DNA from 3 places in the Ferdinandcohnia sp. QZ13 genome. Region 2 is predicted to be linked to each of the others. Evidence: predicted binding sites of a transcription regulator. Region 2 holds the regulator's gene; each other region holds the start of a gene.

Region 1 (3,284 bases), on a different contig from region 2:
CACAAAAGGAGAATACATATGTCTAAATTCGAAAAAATGCTTGAAAAATATGCTGATTTAGCTGTTCGCGTTGGTGTTAATGTTCAAAAAGGACAGAATCTTCTTATAAATGCACCTATCTCAGCGGCAGAATATGTAAGGAAAGTTGTAAAAAAAGCCTATGAGGCAGGAGCAAGAAATGTATACATTGAGTGGAATGATGACGAAATTACACGCACACGTTTTGACCTGGCACCAGATGAAGCATTCCTTGACTATCCAATGTGGAAGGCAAAGGGAATGGAAGATCTTGCGGAAAACGGAGCAGCCTTTTTATCAATCATTTCCTCCAATCCAGACTTATTAAAAGGCGTCAATCCTGAGCGCATAGCCAATGCTAATAAAACGGCAGGTAAGGCACTTGAAAAATATCGAAATTACTCTCAGGCTGATAAAATCAGCTGGTCTGTCATCGCTGTCCCTTCTGAAAGCTGGGCTGAAAAAGTTTTCCCGGATCTGTCAGCCGAGGAGCAAGTCGAAAAATTATGGGATGCCATTTTCCAAGCAACTCGTGTTGATGTTGACGATCCTGTTCAAGCATGGAAGGAACATAACGCAACCTTACATGCTAAGGTTGAATACTTAAACAAGAAAAAATATAAAAAATTACATTATAAAGCACTTGGAACTGACTTAGTCGTTGAATTACCTGAAGACCATGTATGGATTGGCGGCGGTGGCGAAAACGAACAAAACATTGAGTTTGTTGCGAATATGCCAACTGAAGAGGTGTTTACAGTTCCCAAAAAAGATGGTGTAAATGGATATGTCAGCAGCACTAAGCCACTTAATTACGGTGGAAGCCTAATCGATCAATTTACTTTAACCTTTGAAAATGGACGAATCATTGATGTGAAGGCTGTAACAGGTGAAGATACCTTAAAACGTCTTATCGAAACAGATGAAGGTAGCCACTATTTAGGTGAGGTTGCACTTGTTCCACATAGCTCACCTATTTCACAATCAAAAATTCTTTTCTACAACACGCTTTTTGATGAAAATGCGTCTAATCACTTTGCGATTGGTAATGCCTATGCGTTCTGTATTGAAGGTGGAAAAAAGATGTCACGTGATGAGCTTGTGAAGAAAGGTGCAAACTCAAGTATCACACATGTCGACTTCATGGTAGGCTCAGGTGAAATGGACATCGACGGCATCACTGCCGATGGCAAAATTGAACCTGTTTTCCGCAACGGAAACTGGGCTTTTTAACAAAGATGCACCATCAGGGATTAGCTCCCGATGGTGCTTTTTTTATTCCATCAACCCTATCCACATGCAATTACAACCAAAAATTTTTATCATTGATACTATTGATATTCTGTTGGTATTGTGTAAATATAGATGACAAGACAGGTGTAATTCCATGCCCGTATACACATGATTTTTTTAACGAAATATGCCTAAGTTTGTGAAATTATTATCAAACTTTATTAGGTAAGGAGGCAAACTATGAATCTATTAAAATTACGAAAAATGCTACAGGTATTTTTACTTGAGGATATTGGTGAACAAGATGTCACTAGTCAATCGATTTTTCCGCTTGAGCAAACCAGTCAAGGAGTGTTCATTGCGAAAGAAAATGGAATTATTTCCGGATTGTCCATTATTAAAGAAGCTTATCATTTGTTAGATCCTTCTATTAAAGTCGAACAACGTTTTTCTGACGGTGATCGAGTTTCAGTTGGTGATACCATTGCAACTGTTAGCGGCCCCACTGCTCACCTGCTTACTGGTGAAAGAGTCATTTTAAATCTCTTGCAAAGAATGAGTGGAATCGCAACGGTCACAAACAGATGTGTGGAGGCTTTAAACGATCCTACCATTCATATTTGTGACACTAGAAAAACCATTCCAGGACTTCGGATGCTGGATAAATATGCAGTCGTATCCGGCGGTGGCAAAAACCATCGATTTGGCCTCTATGATGGTGTCATGATTAAGGATAACCATATTGCTTATTGTGGGTCCATTACAAAAGCGGTTCAAGCCGTACGCGAAAAAATCGGTCACATGGTAAAAATTGAGGTTGAAACGGAAAACGCAGAAGAAGTTTTAGAAGCGGTAAATGCCGGTGCGAATGTCATCATGTTTGATAATCGTAGCCCGGAAGAGGTAAAGGAATTTACACAGTTAGTACCAAAAGACATTATCACCGAAGCCTCTGGAGGAATTACCTTAGATAACTTAGCAACCTACTCCGGAACAGGTGTCCAGTTTATTTCATTAGGATTTTTAACACATTCGGTTAAAGCCCTAGATATTAGCTTACAGGTAAAAGAAGGAAACAAGAAATCCCTCTGATTTAAAAAGTTGAGTGTAGATTCATAATCAATAAGATCACCCATTGGGGGTAAACATAATGTCTCACAGAAATTGGACTTTATCTTTCATTTTAATAGTAAGTAGTTTACTACTGGCAGGTTGCATGAATAAGGTCGGCGCGGTTGCTGTCAATACTTCAGACGATATTCGAACGACCATCATCGGTGGACGAACAGGTGGTGCATGGTCTGTTTTTACAGAAGGAATCGCTGAATCGATTCGTCGAGAAAATAAAGGATCGCTGATTACGGTAGAACCAGGCGGAATTGTAGAGAATCCTGCGAGTGTCGGAACAAACACTGTCCCATACGGAATTTCATACGCTATGACAGCATACGCGGCATTCAGTGGAACAGAACCCTATAAAAAAGCCTATCCAGATATACGGGCAATCAGTGTTGTCATCCCTGCTAACTATTATCAGCTGATTGCGCGAGGTGATGTGAAATTTGATTCATTAGATGAGGTCATTGAAAAGAAAGCTCCGATACGACTTGCTGTTGACCAGAGAGGTTCTGCTGGTGAAATCATTACTAGAGCAATACTACAAGAATACGGGGTAACTTATCAAGACATTGATTCGTGGGGTGGTTCTGTGGATCATTTAAGTGGGTCAACGACATTTGAATTGATGTCAGACAATCGAATCGATATGACAGGAGATGCCGTGTCTGTTCCTTCTAGTGATATTTTAGAGGCTTCCACAACGAATGATTTGAAATTTATATCAATGGATCAAAATATCCTACAAGCTGTGGCTGAAAAATTAGGAATGGAACAAGGTACGATTACGAGAGGTAGCTATCATTTCTTAGATCAAGATATGAGTACCGTATATACCCCAGCGATTTTGATTGTTCATAAAGATGTACCGGAAGAAGAAGTGTATCGTGTCACAAAAGCAATCTACGAGAACTTTG
Region 2 (3,284 bases):
TTTAACTTTTTCATCTCTGGCTTAATTAGTTCATTAATTTTTGCGGTTGTACATATGGATTTCACACATATCCTCATCTATACTGCAATGGGCTTTACCTTTGCATTCCTCTATGTACAAACAAAACGAATTATTGTACCGATTTTTGCACATGTAGCGATGAATACATTTGTTGTAGTGGTTCAGACGGTTTTTGCAGATGATATAGAAAGGATCATGAAGCAAGCCGAGAAGCTGCAACAGACATTTATTGGGGGCTTTTAATTTATGCGAAGAACTTCACCTTTTGCGATGGGCATCATTTACGCATTAATGGGAATCTTATTTACTTATATTGCAATTAATAGTGCAACGGAGACAGTCTGGAACTTTTCCACAATCTTACTTGCAGTTGTCGCAACATTTGACTTTGGTGTGGCAATTAGAATGTTTACCCTTCACTTCAAAATAAAAAAAGTGACTAAGGAAAAAAAATAACCTCAAAACGAGGTTATTTTTTATTGTCTAGCTTCAGCGCCTAGCCCCTCGAGGTCATAAGCCAATCCGGCAAGAAGGATAAAAGGCATCCTTCACGTCGGCTTTTCTTATGCTTGTCGGGGCTGAGCAAGGCGCTTCCGCTTTTCTCTATTATTCCATACTATTCGCTGCCATCATTTCCGCTTTTAGCACTTTTCTGTAGGCACTTCTTGATACAAGAATACTGATTTCATATAATCCGAATAACGGCACCGTAACCATTAAATGAGAGATTATTTCAGGAGGCGTAATCAGCCCTCCAATTACTAATAGAACGAAATAGGCATATTTTCGTATTTTCGATAAAAACATCGGTGTGACAATTCCAAGTCTGGTTAGGAACATGACAACTACCGGCAACTGAAACAAAAAGCCAAACGGTAAGGTCAGCTGCAACAGAAATTGAAAATACTCATTAATTCCGATGACCTGATTAATATCAAGGCGGTCCGCTAACCTCGTCATAAAATTCACAACAAATGGGAATAGAATGAAATAGGAAAATGACACCCCTACTAAAAACAAGACTACTGAAATCGGAATATAACTCAAGGTTACCTTTCTTTCCTTTTCATACAGGCCTGGACTGATGAACGCCCATAGCTGATAGAGTAAAAAAGGAGAGGAGATAACAAGTGCAATAATAAAGGCAAAATTCATATATATTTTAATTGGATCTGTCATACGGAAAGCGTTCATTGTCAGTTCCTTTGCTTCCTCCGCATTTTGCAAGTAAAGAATGACCGGCTCTGCAAGAAAAAAGCTTCCTAATGCAACAATGAAGAAGAAAACGACTACATAAATCAGTCGTTTTCGTAGCTCACCAATATGATCGTAGACGGACATTTCTTTTTCGTTCATGTGACTCATCCTATCATTACTTCACATCAGTAGTTTCATTCTTTTTAACATCATCATCGTCATCATCTGCTAAACCTTTTGTTGCGTTTTTGAATTCACGCAATGTATTACCTGCTGCTCTTCCTAATTGAGGTAACTTCTTCGGTCCAAAAATTAGTAACGCTGCAAATACAATCAATAGGATACTACCAAATCCAAGACTTCCCACAGTGAGTCACCTCCCAACAAGTGTAAATTATATTTCTATTCTTCATTCGAATAATGCTTTAAAAAGTAAACAAGTGCTTGTAACTCAACAGCTAAATCAATATGGTGGACTCGAATATGTTCGGGTACATTGATCCTTGCTGGTGTAAAATTTAGGATACCTTTTATCCCTTTATTTACGAGGCGATCTGTAATCGCCTGTGCTACACCAACCGGCACTGTTAAAATAGCAACTGTGACATCATCAGGCAATTCTTTTTCAAGATCATCTAGATGATGCACTTTGACTCCACCAATACTACTGCCCACCTTATTATAATCCACATCAAACGCAAGCTCAATTTTTGTATTATTATTTTTTGAGAAATTATAATGTAAAAATGCGGTACCTAAATTACCAACACCTATTAACGTAACCTTCGTTAATTCATCCTGATCAAGGGTCTTACTAAAAAAGGATAATAAATAATTCACATTATAGCCATACCCTTTTTTTCCCAATGCACCAAAATAGGAAAAATCACGCCTAATCGTGGCTGAATCAACCTTGACTGCATCACTTAGTTCTGCAGATGATACCCTCTGCTTCCCCGAGGCGTGCAGGTTTTTTAAAAATCGATAATAAAGTGGCAGCCTTTTGGCAGTTGCTTGTGGTATTTTTGACTGTTCCAGATTCATGTTTATTCCCCCGCTACTGGCCTTTTAAAATCTCCGTTCTTTCCACCTGTTTTTTCAGCTAAATAGGTTGGTCCAATCACCATGCCTTTATCAACTGCTTTACACATATCATATACAGTTAACGCACAAACTGATGCAGCCGTAAGGGCTTCCATCTCTACGCCGGTACTACCCTTTGTTTTAACTGATACGGTAATATGTAAAGTATATTCATCTTGGGTCGTCCAACTAAAACTGATATCGACGCCCTTCAATGCCAACGGATGGCACATCGGAATTAGCTCGGATGTTTTTTTAGCTGCCATAATACCGGCAACCTGAGATACCGCAAGTACGTCCCCCTTGCGAACCTCATTATTTATGATTTGCTCATAAATCAATTTATTTACAGTAATACTTGATTTTGCAATCGCTGTACGAACAGTATCAGATTTCTCTGTAATGTCGACCATTCTCGCTCGCCCCTGCTCATTAAAATGGGTAAATGATGTCATATATCGAACCCTCCCATAAACTATACACTATTTTACCACATCTGTCTTTGAAACGTGTGTGAACATTATCATTGCAGTTGCTCTATTAAGATAATATAAGATACACTGTTGTTAGAAACAAGAGGTGAAATAGTATGATTTTACTACAAGTAAATCAGCTCAAAAAATATTTTGCTGCTGATCTTATTTTATCGAATATAAAATTAGAAGTACAAACTCGCGACCGCATTGCCATTGTTGGTCGAAATGGTGCTGGAAAATCTACTCTACTAAAGATCATTGCAGGACAGATGTCCCATGATGGCGGTGAAATTATTAAGCCAAAAAGTGTCACAATCGATTATCTCGCACAGGACACTGGACTTGATTCAACCCTTACCATTTGGCAAGAGATGCTTACCGTCTTTGCACCCTTACAGAAACTAGAAAAGGACTTACGAAACCTTGAAGTAAAAATGGGAGACCCCTCTGTTTTTGAAAATCCAGCTGATTATCAAAAACTCCTTGAAGAATACGATCAACTCCAGG
Region 3 (3,284 bases), on a different contig from region 2:
TTATGAATCACTTGGTTCATCTGGTGACTTGCGTTGATAATACCTCCTGCACCAGCAGGGATAAAGAATAACATACCAACGAATGGTGCTAGGAAACGAGCGTCTCCCCAAGGAAGCTTTCTAAACCAACCAAATAATCCTGTTGCTCCTTTTGATCTTCCGTATAGTTCGAACGATGCAAACAATGAGAATGCAGTCATTAATGACGGAATAACAACCATGAAAGTTAAAACAACTTGTAAGTATTTCCAGTTTGGATCAATACCAGGTTCTGTCAACTGATGGTGGAATCCAACCGGTATTGAGAAAAGTAAGAACAAAATAAAAGATAATCTTGCAAGTGCATCAGAAAAGATTTTACCTCCGATAACCTTTGGAATAACAACGTACCATGCCATGTATGCTGGTAATAACCAGAAGTATACAAGCGGGTGGCCGAAATACCAGAATAATGTTCTACTGATAAGGACGTCGATTGTTTCAACCCAACCAAATGACCATGGAATAAATTGAATAAGCACGGATGCAGCAACACCAAGTGTTGCAACCAACCATAAAATCATTGTCATGATAGCCATGAAACTTAATAAAGGTGTAACTTTACCTGGATTTGCTTTTTTCCATTTACCAAAATGGGAGAACATTGCAAATCCACCAATCCAACTACCTACTACTACAAGCGCAAGTCCAATATAAAAGAATGGGTGTGCTTGTAGGGGAGCATAAAATGTATAAAGAACAGATGCTTCACCTAAAAGAATGGTAGTTGCTGTGGAAGCAGTACCGATAGTCATTGTCCAAAAACCAATCCATCCTGCTAAACGGCCCTTTGCTGAAAGGGTGCCTGCTGTTTTACTAATGCTCGCAAATAAGAATCCAATTATAAAAAATGTAGTAAGAACAAGTCCTAATAATACTCCGTGAACAGTTAATAATTGATAATAGCCAATTCCTGCAGGTAATGTAAATTTACCTGAACGTACAAGTGTCTGAAGTAATCCAGCCGTTCCACCTAAAAATAAAGCGATAAAGGCTACATAAAAGTGTGCCATTGCTAGTTTTGCATCTTTTTTGTCTACCTTGACATTTGAATTTACCATTATTCGGTCACCTCAACTTTTGCCATCATTAAGTGGTGCCCAGCTCCACAATATTCATTACATAACACTAAAAATTCGCCTGTTTTAGAAAATGTTTGTGTATAGCTGCTCACATATCCAGGTTCAACCATCATGTTGACGTTTGTACCGGCAATTGCAAATCCGTGAACAACATCTTTTGTTGCTACATTAATTGTTACCTCTGCATCTTTTGGAATTTGGATGGTGTTAGGTGTGTAAGCAAATGCTTCAGCAACAAGGTTTAATTCATATTTGTTTCCTTCAATATGAACGAGTCCAGGATTGTCAAATGGTGCTGTTTCAGAAACCTTTTCTGGATCAATTGTTTTAATGCTACTTGCTGGTTGATGGCCCATTGCGAACGCACCAACACCAACAACTCCTAGAAATACAAATAGGATTCCAATACCAAAAATGAGCCATATTTTTTCATATTTATGCAAATGCATGGCTTCTTCCCCTTTCAAATTTCACATTCTTTTTCTATATTTTTTTCATATAATAGTACAAGTCACTCAAATGAAAGACTTGCCTCGCTTTCTTAGTAGAAAGTGTTATTACACCCGATCTAAGAACAAGAAAAAGACAGCTAGCCAAGATAAAATTAAGAAAAGTCCAAGTAATAATACAGATGCCAATGTCCCTTTTAAAGAAGTTTTTTCATCTTCAATTTTAGTTTTTTGGTTTGTCTTCGTAAGCTCTGTCTTAGCCATTCATCACGACCCCCTTATGCAACGTTTTACATTTTCATCATACAAAACAATTTGTTAAAATCTAGACGATTTTGAGCATTTCACAAATTGTTCATTCCTAATCTAATCACTATATTAATAGTGAAAACTTAGTAAAACAGTGATTTTTATCACATTCGGGTAGGAAAATATTTGAATAATTTGTGACAAACGCAATAACAGTCTTGGAAACGCAAACATATTCTATAGGAAAAAGGATGTGTACAAATGATTAGATACTATTGTTCAAGATGTCATTCCCTCTTACTAAATAACAAAGAAAGATGTTTCAAATGCGGGAATGCAGTAATCACTCAGATCAATATAAATGTACAGAAGAACGATCAGAAGTCCACATAATCATTATTTTTGAATAGTGATATTTTTCTTGGTAATCAAACAGTCATTATATTGCTAAACTAACTTTCTTGGTGACAAAGTGAAAAAAATTTAGATTTGTAATCACATAGATTGCTCCTTCGCCATAGTCTAAAGATAGGCGAATGTCTACAAGGAGGTAAGCAGTTTATATGGCAAAAATAAAAAATTATTATGCAGGTACTAATTCAAGTGTAGGTTTTTTCTCGTTGTATGATGAAGCATTGAAAGGCTTGGAAACTCTTTATATTTTAAAAGGGGGACCAGGTACAGGTAAATCTACCTTCATGAGAAAAATCGGTCTTATATTCATGGATAAAGGCTATGACCTTGAATACTTACATTGTTCTTCAGATAATCACTCTATAGATGGAATTGTGATTCCAGAACGTAAATTAGGATTTGTAGACGGAACGGCACCACATGTTATTGAGCCTAGATACCCCGGAGTTGTCGAAAAGGTAATAGACCTTGGTCAATACCGTAATGATGAATACTTAATGCAATATAAGAATGAAATCATCGAATTAACGGATGATATCTCGCAGAACTTTGAAAATGCTTATAAGACGTTTGCAGAAGCAAAGAAAGTTCATTTAAAGCGTGAGGATATTTATGTCTCTTCCATGAGTTTTAAAAAGGCGGATGCAGTTCTTCAAAATTTAATTGATACAATTTTTAGCAAGCCTTTTGAGGCGGAGGAAAACCCGACTATTCGGAAGCGATTTTTTGGAGCAGCAACACCAAAGGGTGCAGTGAATTTTATCGATAATATTACAGAAGAATATGAAAAACGTTATATCATCAAAGGAAGACCAGGAAGCGGGAAGTCAACATTGATGAAAAAGGTAGGAAAGCATGCCGAACAACATGGTTTATCGGTGGAGTATTTCCATTGTGCATTCGATCCGAAAAGCATTGACATGATTATTATTCCACAACTAAGCGTGTCAATTGTAGATGGGACTGCTCCGCATGTTGTCGACCCATTCCGCGAACATGATGAAGTGGTCGATATGTTTGCATTATGCATGGATCCAAAAATCGAGAACAC

The links. The regulator Rex, encoded in region 2, represses fermentation and respiration genes when NADH is low (regulators of the CRP and FNR family bind a similar motif). The targets are predictions, from matches to a motif close to TTGTGAAATATTTCACAA.
Region 1: a site for Rex is predicted at 1,449-1,466, ahead of nadC (carboxylating nicotinate-nucleotide diphosphorylase). Genes of this name have one in related genera too.
Region 3: a site for Rex is predicted at 1,849-1,866, ahead of RGU12_RS14105 (cytochrome c oxidase subunit 2A). Genes of this name have one in related genera too.

The regions. Positions count from the first base shown of each region.
Region 1 is NZ_JAVIVW010000001.1:996,277-999,560, forward strand. It holds gene RGU12_RS04820 (aminopeptidase) at 19-1,251, shown strand; gene nadC (carboxylating nicotinate-nucleotide diphosphorylase) at 1,492-2,343, shown strand; gene RGU12_RS04830 (TAXI family TRAP transporter solute-binding subunit) at 2,402-3,284, shown strand, end outside.
Region 2 is NZ_JAVIVW010000002.1:43,483-46,766, forward strand. It holds gene RGU12_RS11820 (CPBP family intramembrane glutamic endopeptidase) at 1-264, shown strand, start outside; gene RGU12_RS11825 (YdiK family protein) at 268-477, shown strand; gene tatC (twin-arginine translocase subunit TatC) at 628-1,377, opposite strand; gene RGU12_RS11835 (twin-arginine translocase TatA/TatE family subunit) at 1,394-1,585, opposite strand; gene RGU12_RS11840 (redox-sensing transcriptional repressor Rex) at 1,621-2,262, opposite strand; gene moaC (cyclic pyranopterin monophosphate synthase MoaC) at 2,265-2,756, opposite strand; gene RGU12_RS11850 (ABC transporter ATP-binding protein) at 2,891-3,284, shown strand, end outside.
Region 3 is NZ_JAVIVW010000015.1:90,394-93,677, reverse strand. It holds gene RGU12_RS14115 (b(o/a)3-type cytochrome-c oxidase subunit 1) at 1-1,100, opposite strand, end outside; gene RGU12_RS14110 (cytochrome c oxidase subunit II) at 1,100-1,570, opposite strand; gene RGU12_RS14105 (cytochrome c oxidase subunit 2A) at 1,679-1,834, opposite strand; gene RGU12_RS14100 (PRK06851 family protein) at 2,383-3,284, shown strand, end outside.